2 regions of the Microbacterium sp. 22215 genome follow, and region 2 is predicted to be linked to the other one. Evidence: predicted binding sites of a transcription regulator. Region 2 holds the regulator's gene; the other holds the start of a gene.
The links. Region 2 encodes HrcA, which represses chaperone genes, less so after heat shock. Its sites were predicted from a motif close to TTNGCACTCGNNNNNNNCGAGTGCNAA; they were not measured.
Positions count from the first base shown of each region.

Region 1: the regulator HrcA is predicted to act here: its motif matches at 2,016-2,042, upstream of ACTJKH_RS11795 (Hsp20/alpha crystallin family protein).

Region 1 is NZ_JBQEPC010000006.1:112,825-116,998, reverse strand. Features, by position in the region: gene ACTJKH_RS11805 (LLM class flavin-dependent oxidoreductase) at 126-1,166, opposite strand; gene ACTJKH_RS11800 (DUF2795 domain-containing protein) at 1,231-1,467, opposite strand; gene ACTJKH_RS11795 (Hsp20/alpha crystallin family protein) at 1,519-1,941, opposite strand; gene ACTJKH_RS11790 (MerR family transcriptional regulator) at 2,064-2,348, shown strand; gene ACTJKH_RS11785 (cation:proton antiporter) at 2,387-4,117, shown strand.
Region 2 is NZ_JBQEPC010000012.1:75,625-79,798, reverse strand. Features, by position in the region: gene ACTJKH_RS16760 (16S rRNA (uracil(1498)-N(3))-methyltransferase) at 1-528, opposite strand, end outside; gene dnaJ (molecular chaperone DnaJ) at 543-1,658, opposite strand; gene hrcA (heat-inducible transcriptional repressor HrcA) at 1,699-2,730, opposite strand; gene ACTJKH_RS16745 (carboxylesterase/lipase family protein) at 2,822-4,174, shown strand, end outside.

The sequences.
Region 1 (4,174 bases), on a different contig from region 2:
GGTCAAAAAAGCACGCCAAGGGACCCCAGGAGGTGAGTATTTGACCACCGTAGGCGCGTCAGGCCCCGCACGCGCAGGGCGCTCTGGCAGGGGCACAAGGGCCAGGGCGACGCGCCGGGAGCGCGCTAGAGCGCGGCGGCGACGAGCTCGAGCGTCTGTGCGCGGCCGGAGGCGGAGTCGCGCGGCTCGGACTCGTACGCACCCGCGACGGGCGAGAGCATGACCTCGTCGACGCCCCACTTCGACGCGAAGGCGCGCACTTCTTCGGCGACGGATTCGCCCGTGCCGACGAACCACCGCGAGCGGGCGGCCTCGACGACCTGGTCTGTCGCGGCATCCGGCTCTGCGGCCAGTGCCTCCTCGACCGTCTCGAGTGCGGTGAGCGGCTTGTTCAGGCGCAGGCGCGACATCATGCGCAGCTGCGGGAGGGCGCGGGCCTCGGCCTCCTCCTGAGTGGGGGATGCCACGACGTTGACCGTGAGGAACGTGCGCGGCTCGGGGTGCTCTTCGCTCGGCTGGTATCCGGTGCGGTACAGGTCGAGAGCTCGCTCGAGGCCCTGCCCTGAGAAGTGGTTCGCGAACACATACGGCAGGCCGTGCGATGCGGCGAGCTGGGCGGAGTAGTCGCTCGACCCGAGCAGCCACACCTCGGGGTTGCCGGTGGCGGACGGCGTCGCATGCACGGTGTACTCGCCACCCGAGGTGAAGCGCACGGTCGCGCCCTCGCCCGAGAGGAGAGCCGCGATGTCCTGCACGTTGCGCGGGAACTGCTCGACGTCGCTCGTCGTGCCCGATCCGCGCAGCAGCTGCGTGATCACGGGATCGCTGCCCGGAGCCCGGCCGAGGCCCAGGTCGATGCGGCCGGGAGCGATGGCCTCGAGGGCGGCGAACTGCTCGGCGACGATCAGCGGTGCGTGGTTGGGCAGCATGACGCCGCCCGAGCCCAGGCGGATCTGCGTCGTGCGCATCGCGGCCGCGGCGATCAGCACCGGAGGAGCGGTGGATGCCACGGCGGGCATGTTGTGATGCTCGGCGAACCAGTAGCGGCGATAGCCGAGCCGGTCGGCGGTCGCCGCGAGATCGAGGGAGGAGGAGATCGCCTCGGCACTGGTCTGGCCGGTGCGAACGGGGACGAGGTCGAGGACGGAGAGCGCGGTGGAAGTCATCCCCGAATGCAACGGCGAGGGCGGGCGGGGAATTCCCGCCCGCCCCATCGTCGCCGGTGGGTCGTCACACTGCGGCGAGGGCGGAGGATGCCGACGGTGAGAACTCCTCGGCCAGAGCGTGTCGCGCGACGTGGTATCGGATGTGCCAGGCCGCGCTGAAGCTCTGCTCGGGAAGCTGAGCGAGCACCGCTCGATCGTCGGGGTCGAGACCGTCACGGGCTGCTTCGCGGAGCAGGTCGTCGCGCGTCGCCGGATACTCCATCCCGCGGAGGAAGCGGTCGAGTGCAGCGGAGGTGTGCATGGGTCTTCCTTTCGGGCTGAGGGGGCCGGGTGCGCCCCGGCCCCCGTGCGATCAGGCGGTGATCGACTGTCGGCTGTCGCTCGACTCGACCTCGATCTTGCGTGGCTTCGCGCGCTCGCTGACCGGGATGATCACCGACAGCACGCCGCTCTCGTACGAGGCGCTGATCGCGTCGAGATCGACACCGTCGCCGAGTGTGAACTGCCGCAGGAACGAGCCCGCACCGCGTTCCCGCGCGAGCCAGCGGACGCCTTCGCGACCGTCGGCCGTGCGCTGGGCGCGGATCGTGAGCTGTCCCCCGTCGAGGTCGACGTCGATCGACCCCGGATCGATGCCGGGGAGATCGGCGTGCAGGACGTACCTGTCGCCGTCGCGGAAGAGGTCCACCGGCATGAGACGCGGTGCGCGGACGGAGTCCAGCACGCTCGCGGCGAAGCGGTCGAGCTGACTGAACGGATCGAATGACATGGCCATGAGTGTCTCCTTTCGTGTGGCCCTGTCGGGCTGTCTTGGTGCAGATTATCTGCACCGTTTGCTATAGATTTTTTATAGAACAAGTTCCGATAAAGTGCAAGTGATGCACGAAGGAGGTTCCGATGGCTGATCGCGATCCGGGTATGCCGGTGTATGGCATAGCCGTCGCCGCTCAGCTCAGCGGCGTCCCCGAGGCGAGTCTGCGACTCTTCGAGGCGAAGGGGCTCGTCACTCCTGCGCGCAGCGACGGCGGCACCCGCCGGTACAGCGATGACGACCTCGAGCGCATCCGTCGGGTGACCGGGCTTCGTGTCGAGGGGATCAACATCGTCGGCATCCGCCGCGTGCTCGATCTCGAGGACGAGAATGCCGGGCTCCGCGACGAACTCGCCGACGGCCGCGACTGACCTGCACCGCGACGAGGGCGGCCCAGTACCGTAAAGGCATGGATGCCGAGATCTTCTACGTGCTCGTCGGTGCTGTGGTCGTGGCGGCGATCGCCCGATGGCGCGGCTGGCCGGCGCCGCTGCTCGTGACGGTCGTCGCGCTCGCGGCATCCTTCCTGCCCTTCGTGCCCGACGTCGAGATCGACGGGCATCTGCTGCTCAACCTCGTGCTGCCGCCGCTGCTGTACTCGGCGGCGCTCGACGTCTCGTTCGTGGGCTTCAAGCGCAGCCTGCCGCAGATCCGCCGGCTGGGGATCACCCTCGTGCTGCTCACGACCCTCGCGGTCGGTCTCGTGGCGTGGTGGATCCTGCCGTCGCTGACCCTGCCGGGCGCCCTGCTGCTGGGTGCCATCGTCGCGCCGCCCGATGCCGTCTCGGCGGCGGCGATCGGTCGCAAACTCGGGCTGCCTCGTCGCATCATGACGGTGCTCTCGGGGGAGAGCCTGATCAACGATGCGACCTCGCTCACGCTCTACCGGGTGTTCGCGGCGATCATCGCCGGCGCCACTCTCACCGTGTGGGACGGAGTCGGGCAGTTCCTGCTCGCCGTCGGTGTCGGCGTCGCGATCGGTCTCGTCTTCGGCATCGTGCTGCACCAGCTGCGCATGCGCATCAACGACGCCGTCGTGATCGGGACGTTCGGGCTTCTCGCCCCGTTCGGCGCGTACGCGATCGCCGAGCACCTGCTGGGATCCGGTGTGCTCGCGGTCGTCGCGATGGGTCTCTACGTCGGATACAACTCCCCGCGCACCGACTACACGACCCGCCAGCAGGAGAAGCCGCTGTGGCTGTCGGCCGATCTGCTGCTCGAGAGCTTCGTGTTCGCGTACATCGGCCTGCAGTTCCCCCGCGTCCTCAGCGACCTCGGAGGCGAGGAGGTCGGACGCATCCTGCTGCTGTCGGGTGCCGTGCTGCTGGTCGTGCTCATCATGCGGCCGCTCTACGTGTACCCGGCGAACGGGTGGGCGAACTTCCAAGACCGGAAGCGTCTCGAACGCTGGGATCGCACGGTCGAATCCGGCGCCTTCGACGAGCGCCGCAGAGAATCGAAACGCTGGAAGGGCTACAGCGCCGAGGAGCTGCGCTCCAAGATCCTGCGCGACCAGATGGCCGGCCTGCAGCTGACGTGGAAGGACAACGCCGTGATCTCCTGGGCGGGCATGCGCGGCGTCGTCACGCTCGCGACAGCGCTCGCCGCGGCCGATCTCGCGGCCCTCGACACCGAACCGTCTCACGCGATCGTCGTCGTCGCCTTCATCGTCACCGTCGGCACTCTGCTGCTGCAGGGGCTCACGCTGCCGCTGCTGATCCGCGGGCTCGGCATCGCCAGCGACGTCGACGACGAAGACGACGAGAGGGCGATCACGGAGGTCCGGGAGAAGAGCCGCAAGGCCGGCAAGGAGTTCCTCGCCGAGAAGCGCGTCGAGTGGGAGCAGAAGTACGGCGAGGTCGACCTCAGCGTCTTCGACGCGTTCACGAAGCGCATGACGCGGGTCGAGCGAGACACCGACGAGGCGCAGGAGGTCGAGGAGGCCGTGGCCAGGCCCTCGTACGACGACCTCGTCGCCCTGTCGCGCGGCTGGCTGCAGGTGCGCCGCGACATCCTGCTCGCCGAGCGCGACGCCGGCAACCTCGATGAGGAGCTCATGCGCGAGCTGATGACCGCGATGGATGCCGAGGAGCTGGCGCTCGACACCCGCGGCGCCACTCGGCAGCAGGGGCGCGCGTAGCGGCGGGCGCTCAGCGCGACGGGAACGCACCTGCCGCATGCAGGAGCGCCCCGCCCC
Region 2 (4,174 bases):
GGTCGCACTCGGGTCGAGCAGAAGCACCCGCTGAGACGAGGCGCGCGCCGCGAGTCCTGCGGTCGACGCCGGAGGCGAGACCTCGGGCACCCACGCACGATGCGCCTGCTTGGCCGCCTCACGGACGATGGTCGCCCAGCGTTCGCGTCCCTTGACCGCCTTCGGGCCCTCCCACCGAGAGACGCTGCGGCTCGCCTGCCACGGCACGATCTCGTCGACGCCCAGCTCGCAGGCCGCCTGCACCGCGAGCTCGTCGCGATCGCCCTTCGCCAGCGCCTGCACCAGGATCATTCGAGGATTCGGAGCCGGCTCCTCGGAACGAGCCGAGATGCGCACGTCGACGCGAGACGGTGAGACCTCCTCAGCGGCGCCGGTCAGCCACACGCCGGCGCCGTCCCCGACCGTCACCGCCTCGCCGACGCGAAGTCGGCGCACGACGGCGGCGTGCTTGGCCTCAGCCCCCGTGAGCGACACGAGGTCGCCGATCGTGGCATCCGACGAGGACTCGAGAAGGAAGTGCAGTGCCATGAGCGCCGTCCGGATCAGTGCGAGCGGAAGCGGTCGCGGAGCTTCGAGAAGAGTCCCTGCTGGAACTGAGCGAGCTGGGGTCCCGGTGCCTTCGTCTTCTTCGCGAAGTCCTCGATGAGCGCGCGCTGCGCCGAATCGAGCTTCGTGGGTGTGACCACCTGGACGCCGACCCGGAGATCTCCGCGCTGGGTCCCGCGCAGCGGGGTGATTCCGCGGCCCTTGATCGTGAGGACGTCACCCGACTGCACTCCGGAGCGGACCTCGAGGTCGACCTCGCCGTCGAGCCCCTGGATCGTCGTCTCGGTGCCGAGGATCGCGTCGGGCATCGAGACCTCGAGGGTCGCCAGCAGATCGTCGCCGTCGCGGCTGAACGAAGGATGCGGATTGACGGTGACCTCGACGTACAGGTCGCCGTTCGGGCCGCCCGCCTTGCCGACCTCGCCGGATCCGGGCAGCTGCAGGCGCAGGCCGGTCTCGACGCCGGCCGGGATGTCGAGGGAGACGGTGCGACGCGAACGCACGCGACCCTGGCCGCCGCACGTGCCGCAGGGGTACGGGATGGTCGTGCCGTAGCCCTCGCAGGTGCCGCACGGCTGCGAGGTGACGACGTTGCCGAGCAGGCTGCGCACCTGGCGCTGCACGTGGCCCGATCCGCCGCAGATGTCACAGGTGACAGGCGACGTGCCCTCCTGACAGCACGAGCCGTTGCACGTCTCGCACAGCACCGCCGTGTCGACCTCGATGTCGCGGTGCGCGCCGAAGACGACGTCACCCAGATCGAGGGTCACGCGCACCAGTGCATCCTGACCGCGCTCACGACGCGAACGCGGGCGCGCTCCTCGGCCGCCACCCTGGCCCGCACCGAAGAACGTCTCGAAGATGTCGCCGAAACCGCCGAAGCCGCCGAAGTTCCCGGCTGCTCCGTCTCCGCCGCCCATGTCGTAGCGACGACGCGAATCGTCATCGCTGAGCACGTCGTACGCGTGCGTGACGAGCTTGAACCGCTCGGCCGCGTCTTCTCCCGGGTTCACGTCCGGGTGGAGCTGACGAGCCAGGCGTCGGTACGCCTTCTTGATCTCGTCGGTGGAGGCGTCGCGAGAGACGCCGAGTACCTCGTAGTGGTCTGCCACAATGGCCCTTCTGCGTATATGTGTCGTCTGGGCGCCCGCGTCAGCGGGACGCCTCGTCTTCGTCGAGCATCCGCGAGAGATAGCGGGCGACAGCCCGCGCCGCCGCGAGATTGCTCGGATAGTCCATGCGCGTCGGCCCCATCACGCCGACTCGCGCCGTGCCGCTGGGCGCGGCGTAGTTGCTCGCCACGATCGACGCCTCACCCAGGCCGAACGACGCGTTCTCCGTGCCGATGCTGGCCGCGAGGCCATGTGCGTCGGTCTCCATCTCGCTCATCAGGCGCAGCAGAGTCACCTGCTCCTCGATCGCCTCGAGCAGAGGATGGATGCTGCCCCGGAAGTCCTGCTCGCGTCGGGCGAGGGTCGCGGCACCCGCCATCACCAGGCGCTCCTGACGGAACGCCCCGAGTTCGTCGATGATGATGCTCGCGAGTGCGCGGAGCGCCACGTCATGCGAGTGCTCATCGGCGGCGAGCAGGCTCTGCAGTCCTTCGGCCGCGTCGCTCACCGCCCGCCCGGTGATCAATGCCGACAGGCGCACGCGAAGCAGCACCATGTCGGCCTCGTCGACGTCGACCGGCAGCGGCGCCATGCGCTGCGAGACACCGCCCGCGTCGGTGACGAGCACGATGAGAACCCGGTTCGCGGAGAGCGCGACGAGTTCGAGGTGAGTGAGGTGCGCCCGCGCGAACGACGGGTACTGCGCGAGCGCGACCTGCCCGGTGAGCTGCGTGAGCACGCGGACGGTGCGCACCATCAGGTCGTCGAGGTCGGCCGGCGCCGTGAGGAACGACTCGATCGCGGTGCGCTGCGCGACCGTGAGAGGACGCAACTGCGCGAGGTGGTCGACGAAGACGCGGTAGCCCTTGTCGGTCGGAACGCGGCCCGAAGACGTGTGCGGGGCAGCGATCAGCTCTTCGTCCTCGAGCAGCGCCATGTCGTTGCGGATCGTCGCAGCCGAGACCCCGAACGAGTAGCGGTCGACGATGGATCGGCTGCCGACGGGCTCGTGCGTCTCGACGTAGTCCTGAACGATCGCGCGGAGAACCTGGAGGCCTCTTTCACTGACCATCACGACTCCCTCCCTCTGGCACTCACTGGGTACGAGTGCCAATTCTACCCGCCGAGGCGGGCGCCGCGCTGATCCCCCTACGATGACGGGTATGAGTGTCGCGCCGCAGGTCACCGTGTCCACCGGAATCGTGCGCGGCGAGACTGTCGGCGGGGTGCACCGGTACCTCGGAATCCCGTACGCCGCAGCCCCGTTCGGGCTGAACCGCTTCCGGGCTCCTCAGTCGGCTCCCGCGTGGGAAGGCGTTCGCGACGCGGTGAGTTTCGGACCGACCGCTCCTCAGCATCCGTACCCCGGCGCCATCGGCGATCTGCTCGGTTCGGTCGAGATTCCCGGAGACGAGATCCTCTCGGTCAACGTCTGGGCTCCGGACGACGCCGACGGTGCACCGGTCGTCCTCTGGATCCACGGTGGCGCACTCGAGCGAGGCACCGCCGCGCTCCCCCTGTACGACGGATCCGGATTCGCTCGGGCGGGCATCGTGTTCGCCTCGATCAACTACCGCCTGGGATCCGAGGGCTTCTCGGTTCTCACGGGGGCTCCCCGGAATCTGGGACTCCAGGATGCCGCCGCGGGACTCGCCTGGGTGCACGAGGAGATCGCGTCATTCGGCGGCGATCCCTCGCAGATCACCGTGATGGGCGAATCCGCCGGCGGCGCCATCGTCGCCGGTCTGCTCGCCGTCGACTCCTCGCGAGAGCTCATCGCGCGGGCGATCATCGAATCCGGACCACTCGAGGCGCAGACCGCGAAGAAGGCCGGGCGCGTCACGGCGCAGCTCGCCAAGCGGCTCGGCATCAGGACCGACCGCGCGAGCTTCCTCGGAGCATCTCCCGCGAAGCTGCTGCATGCGCGACGACAGCAGTCCTCCGGCTCGTCTCCGCTGGGTGGGGCGCCCGGATTCCAGTTCGCCGTGGACGCCGAGTCGCTGCCTCGCTCGCCCCACGAGGTGCTCGCCGACACGGATATTCCCCTGCTCATCGGAAGCAACACCGATGAATACCGACTCTGGTTTCCTCCGGCTGCGCTGGCCGGAATCAGCGAGGCGAAGCTCCTGCTCGCACGACTCGCTCTGCGGATCCCGCGGAAGGCGCTCGCGGCCTATCGATCGACCTTCCCCGGTGCCTCCACCGGCGAGATCTTCGGCCAGCTCGCGACGGACATCATGCTGCGCGCACCGCTGACCCGACTGGCCAGGGCCCGCACCGCGCCGACGTACGTCTACGAATTCGCCTGGCAGAGCACTGTCCGCGACCTGCGTGCGGCGCACGCCCTGGAGCTCGGCTTCGTGTTCGATCGCCTCGGCGATCCCGAGGCGCAGCGGCTCGCCGGACAGGATGCTCCGCAGAGACTCGCGGACGAGATGCACGGAGCATGGATCTCGTTCATCAAGACCGGCGACCCCGGGTGGCCGGAGTTCGGCCCCGAGCGGATGACCCGCCTG